Regions from separate parts of the Bradyrhizobium sp. CCBAU 21365 genome, predicted to be linked through region 2. Evidence: predicted binding sites of a transcription regulator. Region 2 holds the regulator's gene; the other holds the start of a gene.
What was found. Region 2 encodes PhoB, which activates phosphate uptake and scavenging genes when phosphate is short. Its sites were predicted from a motif close to TGTCATNNANCTGTCAT; they were not measured.

Region 1 (4,209 bases), 3.2 Mb from region 2:
CGACCAGCGCGTTCATCTTCATCCAGACCGCGCCGGGCCGGCCGTGCTTGACGTGGGCGATCTCGCCGTGGATGTGCTCGATGATCCGCTTGCGCAGCGTCAGCGGCGACACCGCCATCTTCTCGATGTCGCTCGGCTCGGCATAGCCGGTGATGTAGTTGAAGACCCGCGCGACGTCGCGGCCGATGATCGGATCCGAGGTGAAGTAGGAGAGGTCGGTGTAGATGCGCGCGGTGACCGGATGGTAGTTGCCGGTGCCGGTGTGCACATAGGTGGTGAGATTGCCGCCCTCGCGGCGCACCACCATCGACAGCTTGGCATGCGTCTTCAACTCGATGAAGCCGTAGACCACCTGTACGCCGGCGCGTTCGAGGTCGCGGGCCCAGCGGATATTGGCTTCCTCGTCGAAGCGTGCCTTCAGCTCGATCAGCGCGGTCACCGACTTGCCGGCTTCGGCGGCCTCCGCCAGCGCGCGCACGATCGGCGAATTGTTCGAGGTGCGATAGAGCGTCTGCTTGATCGCGACCACGTCGGGATCGCGTGCCGCTTGTTGCAGGAACTGCACCACGACGTCGAAGGATTCGTAGGGGTGATGGACCACGAGGTCCTTCTGGCGGATGGCGGCGAAGATATCGCCGCCATGATCGCGCACCCGCTCGGGATGACGCGGCACATAGGGCGGGAATTCGAGGTCCGGGCGATTGAGGCGGGTGAGCTGCGACAGCTCGTTCATCGCCAGCACGCCGTCGACCAGGATCACTTCGTCGTCGGCCGCCGACAAGGCGTGCTGCACGAAGATGCGCAGCTCTTCGGGCATCGTGGCCTCGATCTCGAGCCGGATCACCGACCCGCGGCGGCGGCGCTTGAGCGCGGTCTCGAACAGGCGAACGAGGTCTTCGGCCTCTTCCTCGATTTCGAGTTCGGAGTCCCTGATGATGCGGAATGCGCCCTGGCCCTTGACGGTGTAGCCGGGGAACAGGCGGCCGATGAACAGACCGGTTGCCTGCTCCAGCGTGATCAGCCGCGCCGGAGCGCCTTCCTTGGTGGAGGGGATGCGGATGAAGCGGTCGATCTTGCCGGGCATGCGGATCAGCGCGTTCATCGCCTTGCCGTCGGAGATCCGCGACAATTGCAGCGCCACCGTGAAGCCGAGATTCGGGATGAACGGGAAGGGATGCGCCGGGTCGATCGCCAGCGGCGTCAGCAGCGGGAAGATGTTGTGGAGGAAGTGATCCTCGATCCAGCTCCGCTCGGACCTGGTGACGTCGCGGCCGTCGACCAGCTGGATGCCGACCTTGGCCAGGATATCCCGCAGGTCGCTCCAGATCGCCTGCTGGTCGGAGGCGAGCTGCGAGACGGTCTTGTTGATCATCACGAGCTGCTCGGCCGGCAGCAGGCCGTCCGGGCTGCGCTCGGTAATGCCCTCGCGGACCTGCGCCTTGATGCCGGCGACACGGACCATGAAGAACTCGTCGAGGTTATTCGCCGAAATCGACAGGAAGCGGACCCGCTCCAGCACGGGATGGCCGAGATTGACCGATTCCTCGAGCACCCGCCGGTTGAAATGCAGCCAGGAGAGCTCCCGGTTGATGAAGCGCTCGGGGCTGGTCGCGATTGCGGGAATGGCGGGAAATTCCGCCTCTTTTTCTTTGATTTCAGTAGCTTGTGCCGAGTCCATCAAGTGCTGGTCCAATTCAGGGCAGGGGCCGGGGCGGTCTAGCCGAGAGCCGCTGAAACCATGTGATATTGCGATGACGTTTCGATGACATTGATGTTCCGCTCGCCTGCGCCGTCAAGCCGCGGGGATGGATCAGGCATCGCGCAACAGCTCCGCCGCCAGCGCCCGTGTAACGGGACGGCCGAGCCGGAGTGCCTCGGTATCCAGCAGCTCGACCGCCTGCCGGACGGCAACGTAGGAACGCTCGATCCGGTTGCTCAGATAGCTGACGAGCGGTTCGTCCACGCTCATCTGGCGGTCGGCGCAGAACTTGACGATCAGGCCGCGGAACAGCTGGTCGTCCGGCGGCAGCAGCGTCACGGTCGGCACCGCGCGGAGCCGCGACCGCAGGTCGCGCAATTCGATCTCGAACGCCGAGGGCGGAACGCGCGCCGTGATCAGCACATAGGCATCGTCCTGGCGCGCCAGATTCATCAGATGAAACATCGCGCGCTCGTCGAAATCCGCCGGCCTCAGGTCTTCGACGACGAGCGCACCGGTCGCAAGCGCGGTCGGCACCGCCTCGGCGGTCAGCGCATGCGCCGCGGTCGAGCGCGCGCCGGCGCTCTCGGCCCAGATCGCGGCGAGGTGGCTTTTGCCGGAGCCGTCAGGCCCGACCAGCAACATGATTCGGTTCGGCCAGTCCGGCCAGCCGTCGATCAGCGCCAGCGCGGCCTCATTGGCAGGGCCCTCGAGGAAATCGTCGCGGGTCAGCTTCTCCTCGTGCGGCAGGGCCAAGGCCAATTGACGAGGTTGAACGCTACTGGCCACACAAGTCTCCAAACCGCTTTATTTTAGCTCTGCGCAAACGCGTCGCGTTTGCCGCGGGAAAACCGGCTTCGACTTTTCCGGATCCCGCCTACCGAGCTTCGATCGTGCTCATGTGCCGCACCCATTCCACGAGATAGAGGGACACCGAACCCAAAGTAAAGATCGTGACCAGGCCCATCAGGATCCAGTCGTAAGGATGCGGCTCGAAGCCGAAGCCGAGCGAGGCCAGCACCAGCGCCGCAAACGCGACCTGCGCCACCGTGTTCAGCTTCGACACCATCAGCGGCTTCATCTCGACCGGCTTGTCGAACAACCATGACACAATCACGGCGGAGACGATCATGATGTCGCGCGACACCACGAGAATCACGATCCAGCGCGGCACCGCGCCCCAGATTCCGAGCGCGACATAGATCGACACCAGGAGCGCCTTGTCGGCGAGCGGATCGAGCAGGGCGCCGAGCTCGCTCGTCATGTTGAAGCGCTTGGCGAGGAAACCGTCGACCGCGTCCGAGACGCCGGCGATCACGAAGATCGCGAACGCAATCTCCATCTGGCTGGACACGATGGCCCAGACGATCACCGGCACCAGGATGATGCGGCCGAGGGTGATGATGTTCGGAATGCTCAACTTGAATCGCTTCCCGGCTAGAAGCCTGATTTTACTCGATATCCGGCTCTTTTGCGCAGCCGCCTTGTGTTATCTACATAGTATCGCGGCGGCAGCGCCGCGAGCCATTGCGCGGGGGCGGAATTCCTCGTAACCAGCCCCTGATCATCTGGAATTGGGCATGACCGAGCGCAAAAACGGGCTCACTTACGCGGATTCGGGTGTCGATATCGACGCCGGCAATCGACTGGTCGATCTGATCAAGCCGATGGTGCGGGCCACCGCGCGGCCTGGCGCGGACGCCGAGATTGGCGGTTTCGGCGGGCTGTTCGACCTCAAGGCCGCCGGCTTCAAGGATCCGGTCCTGGTGGCCGCGACCGATGGCGTCGGCACCAAGCTGAAGATCGCGATCGAGACCGGCATTCACGGCGGCATCGGCATTGATCTGGTCGCGATGTCGGTCAACGACCTCGTCGTGCAGGGCGCGGAACCGCTGTTCTTCCTCGACTATTTCGCCTGCGGCAAGCTGCACCCGGAGGCCACCGCGCAGATCGTTGCCGGCATCGCCGAAGGTTGCCGCGAGTCCGGCTGCGCCCTGATCGGCGGCGAAACCGCGGAGATGCCCGGCCTCTACAAGGATGGCGACTACGACCTCGGCGGCTTTGCGGTCGGCGCGGCCGAGCGCGGCACGCTGCTGCCGACCGCGGATATCGCGGCGGGCGATGCCGTGATCGGGCTGGCTTCCTCCGGCGTGCACTCCAACGGCTATTCGCTGGTGCGCAAGATCGTCGAGCAGTCCGGCGTTGCCTATGACGCGCCGGCGCCGTTCGCGCCGGTCATGACGCTCGGCGCGGCGCTGCTGACGCCGACCAGGCTCTATGTGAAATCCTGCCTGCGCGCGATCCGCGACACCGGCGCCGTGAAGGGCCTCGCCCACATCACCGGCGGCGGGTTCACCGACAACATTCCGCGCGTGCTGCCGAAGCATCTCGGCGTCGGCATCGATCTGGCGCGGCTGCCGGTGCTGCCGGTGTTCAAATGGCTCGCCGAGCAGGGCGGTATCGCCGAGCTCGAGCTGCTGCGTACCTTCAACTGCGGCATCGGCATGATC
Region 2 (4,209 bases):
TGCGGGCCGATCGCCTTCTTCACCGCCTCGATGTCGCCATGCGGCACCTGGTCGAAGCCGTCCATCGGCGGGCCGAAGCCTTCGAGATATTTCGTCGAGCCGGTCGCCGCCAGCGTGCCCAGCGTGCGGCCGTGGAAGGCGCCCTCGAAGGTGATGATGCGGTAGCGCTCGCCATGGCCCTTGGAGAAGTGATAGTGGCGGACCAGCTTGATCACGCCCTCCATCGCTTCGGCGCCGGAATTGCAGAAGAACACGAAGTCGGCAAAGCTCTGCTCGCACAGCCGCGCGGCAAGCGCCTCGCCGTCCGGGCTCTTGAACAGGTTCGACATGTGCCAGAGCTTGGTCGCCTGTTCCTGCAGCGCCTTGACCAGATGCGGATGCGCGTGCCCGAGCGCGTTGACCGCGACGCCCGAGGTGAAATCGAGATAACGGTCGCCGTTGGTTGCGATCAGCCAGGCGCCCTCACCGCGCTCGAAGCCGAGATCGACCCTGGCGAAGACGGGGAGCAGATGCGACGTGGCAGCGTTGGTCATGGCGTTCACTGACGGTTTTTAAGCCGACAATTGCCGCGCGCCTTGACGCCAGCGCAGCAACGGCCAGCTTCGGAAAACAAAACGGCCGCCTTTGCGGGCGGCACGTGGCGGGCATTCTATGCTGCGGTCGGTAAGTGTCAATCGCCACGAAGTGGCCTTCCTGCAATGCGAAACGAGCGCAATCCGGAGCATTCCGGTGCGGTGGAAAAGCCTCATCGCGATGCTTAACTGTGTGGGAACATGTGGACGCACGGCCGCGGACTCTTGCGCCAGAGTCACGCCATATTGTAGCGTTTGGCCTGTCGGGTACGACATCTCGTGCGGCGGTACTGGACCCTCTAAGTAGCCTTCGTGTCTCGCGTAAACGTTCGGGCGCAACACCGTGCCCGGCGAGGGCTAAGGGATTCTGGCCGCAGGGATATTTGTCCAGATTGGCTCGCAGCGCCGCTCCAATGATTGGCCGGCGCTACGCGAAGGGAAGAATGCGATGACTGTATTGACCTGGTCCGACGATCGCGTCGAGCAGCTGAAGAAGCTCTGGGAGTCTGGCCTGTCGGCCAGCCAGATCGCGGCGGAACTTGGCAATGTGACGCGAAACGCCGTGATCGGCAAAGTGCATCGGCTCGGCCTCTCCGGCCGCGCCAAGGCACCCTCCACGGCCGCGCCGCGGCAGCGCAAGGCCCGCCCCGCCCAGCACATGATGCGGGTAGCGCGGCCGGTGTCGCGCGGCAACACCGCGCTGGCGCACGCCTTCGAGGTCGAGATGGAGCCCGATCCGATCTCCTACGACAATGTGGTGCCGATGAGCCAGCGGCTGTCGCTGCTCGAGCTCAACGAGGCCACCTGTCACTGGCCGGTCGGCGATCCCTCGAGCCCGGAATTCTTCTTCTGCGGCGGCAAGGCGCTCGCCGGCCTGCCCTATTGCGCGCATCACTCGCGCGTCGCCTACCAGCCCGCCGCCGATCGCCGCCGGCCGTCGGCGAAACCGCAGATCAAGTGAGCACTCGGGAAAAGACGGAAGAACTCAAAAACAAATCCCCGCGAAAGCGGGGATTTTTTTTGTCCGTAGCCCATTACATCACCGGCGTCGTCCCGGCGAAAGCCGGGACCCATAACCACTAATGCGTGTTGTTAGAAAGCCGTCTGGCCACGTGCCGATTACGCCGGCCGCGGCGTATGGGTCCCGGCTTTCGCCGGGACGACGCCGGTGATGCGGCTTGCGATGGCCACGCGCCCGTTACGGCTGCGGCTCGGCCTTGGCAAAGCGGTCGTCGAGCGCGTAGCCGGCGCCGCGCACGGTGCGGATCGGATCCTGCTCGCGGCCCGGATTGAGCAGCTTGCGCAGGCGGCCGATATGCACGTCGACGGTGCGCTCATCGATGTAGATGTCGCGGCCCCAGACGCTGTCGAGCAGCTGCTCGCGGCTGAACACGCGGCCGGGATGCTCGAGGAAGAATTCGAGCAGGCGATACTCGGTCGGCCCGAGATCGATCGGGCGGCCGGAGCGCGCCACGCGGCGCTTCTCGCGGTCGAGCTCGATGTCGCCATAGGTCAGCACGGTCGCAAGCCGCTCCGGGCTCGCGCGGCGCAACAGGCCCTTCACCCGCGCCAGCAGTTCCGGCACCGAGAACGGCTTGACGATGTAATCGTCGGCGCCGGTGGCAAGTCCGCGCACGCGCTCGCTTTCTTCGCCGCGCGCGGTCAGCATGATGATCGGAAGCTGCTTGGTCTCGGGCCGCGCCCGCAGGCGACGGCACAGCTCGATGCCGGACAGGCCCGGCAGCATCCAGTCGAGGACCACGAGGTCGGGAACGCGCTCCTTCAGCCTCGTGTCGGCATCGTCGCCGCGCCCCACCGTCTCGACATCGTAGCCTTCCGCATCGAGGTTGTAGCGCAACAGCGTCGTCAGCGCTTCCTCGTCTTCGACTACCAGAATGCGTGCGCTCATCGGTTTAAGTTCTTTCTCTGTGGTGATCCGTTGCCCAGACGCAAACCGAAACGCTTACTTCCTTGAGCATAGTCCCCGCGGAAACGATTTGTCGCGAGGATCATCCAGTTTCGCTCTTGCCGGTCCCGCACTTGCCGATCATGCCTCAGTTGCCCGGCACCGTGGTGGCAAAAGTGGTCATGTCCCCCTTCGGGCGCTTGTCGGTGATCTGCTGGCCCTCGATCATGTAGAACACGGTCTCGGCGATATTGGTGGCGTGATCGCCGATCCGCTCGATGTTCTTGGCGCAGAACATCAGATGGATGCAGAACGAGATGTTGCGCGGATCTTCCATCATGTAGGTGAGCAGTTCGCGGAACAGCGAGGTGCAGATCGCATCGACCTCCTCGTCGCCCTTCCAGACGTTCATCGCCGCCGGCAGGTCGTGCGCGGCGTAGGCGTCGAGCACCGACTTGACCTGCGACAGCACGAGGTCGGTCATGTGCTCGAGGCCGCGGATCAGCTTCAGCGGCTGGAAATCGCTCTCCAGCGCCGCGACGCGCTTGCCCATGTTCTTGGCGAGGTCGCCGATCCGCTCGAGGTCGGTCGCGACACGCATCGCGCTGACGATCTCGCGCAGGTCGATCGCCATCGGCTGGCGGCGCGCGATCGTCAGCACCGCGCGCTCTTCGATGTTGCGCTGCAGATTGTCGATCTCGATGTCGGCGGCGACCACGCGCTTGCCGAGCGCGACGTCGCGACGGATCAGTGCGTCGACCGACTCGGTAATCATCCGCTCGACCAGGCCGCCCATCTCGGCGACCAGGCGCGTCAACTCCTGCAGATCGCTGTCGAATGCCTTGGCGGTATGTTCAGAAGCCATCGCTTGTCTCCCTCAACCATGATCCCGGGGATCATGGTTTCGTGTCCTGAATTTTAGCATGATCCGATCGGAAAACCGGTTCCCACTTTTCCGGATCATGCTCTAGCCGAACCGGCCGGTGATGTAGTCCTGGGTGCGCCGATCGCTCGGTGAGGTGAAGATCTTGTTGGTGTCGTCGAACTCGATCAGCTCACCGAGATACATGAAGGCGGTCTTGTCGGAGACGCGCGCCGCCTGCTGCATGTTGTGGGTGACGATCGCGATCGTGTAGTCCTCGGAGAGCTCCTGGATCAGCTCCTCGACCTTGGCGGTCGAGATCGGGTCGAGCGCCGAGCACGGCTCGTCGAACAGGATCACCTCGGGGCGCACCGCCACGGTGCGCGCGATGCACAGGCGCTGCTGCTGGCCGCCGGAGAGCGACAGGCCGGAGGCGTTCAGCTTGTCCTTGACCTCGTTCCACAGCGCGCCGCCGCGCAGCGCCTTCTCGACCCGGTCGTCCATCTCGGACTTCGAGATCTTCTCGTAGAGGCGGATGCCGAAGGCGATGTTCTCGTAGATCGTCATCGGGAACGGCGTCGGCTTCTGGAACACCATACCGACCCGCGCGCGCAGCAAGTTGAGGTCGAGCTTGGGGTCGAGAATGTTGGTCTGGTCCAGCATCAGCTGGCCGACCGCGCGCTGGCCCGGATAGAGGTCGTACATCCGGTTGAAGATGCGCAGCAGGGTCGACTTGCCGCAGCCGGACGGGCCGATGAACGCCGTGACGCGGTTGGTGCCGAGCGTCAGGTTGATGTTCTTCAGCGCGTGGTGCTCGCCGTAATAGAAGTTGAGGTTGCGCACCGTGACTTTCGGCGGCGCTTCCGGCA

Region 1: a site for PhoB is predicted at 1,752-1,768, ahead of XI02_RS20175 (RNA degradosome polyphosphate kinase). Genes of this name have one in related genera too.

Annotation. Positions count from the first base shown of each region.
Region 1 covers NZ_CP030036.1:4,429,900-4,434,108, forward strand. Annotated here, with positions in the region: gene XI02_RS20175 (RNA degradosome polyphosphate kinase) at 1-1,678, opposite strand, end outside; gene XI02_RS20180 (DnaA ATPase domain-containing protein) at 1,811-2,488, opposite strand; gene XI02_RS20185 (CDP-alcohol phosphatidyltransferase family protein) at 2,577-3,119, opposite strand; gene purM (phosphoribosylformylglycinamidine cyclo-ligase) at 3,280-4,209, shown strand, end outside.
Region 2 covers NZ_CP030036.1:1,183,292-1,187,500, reverse strand. Annotated here, with positions in the region: gene XI02_RS05520 (aspartate aminotransferase family protein) at 1-533, opposite strand, end outside; gene XI02_RS05515 (GcrA family cell cycle regulator) at 1,021-1,533, shown strand; gene phoB (phosphate regulon transcriptional regulator PhoB) at 1,771-2,481, opposite strand; gene phoU (phosphate signaling complex protein PhoU) at 2,627-3,343, opposite strand; gene pstB (phosphate ABC transporter ATP-binding protein PstB) at 3,446-4,209, opposite strand, start outside.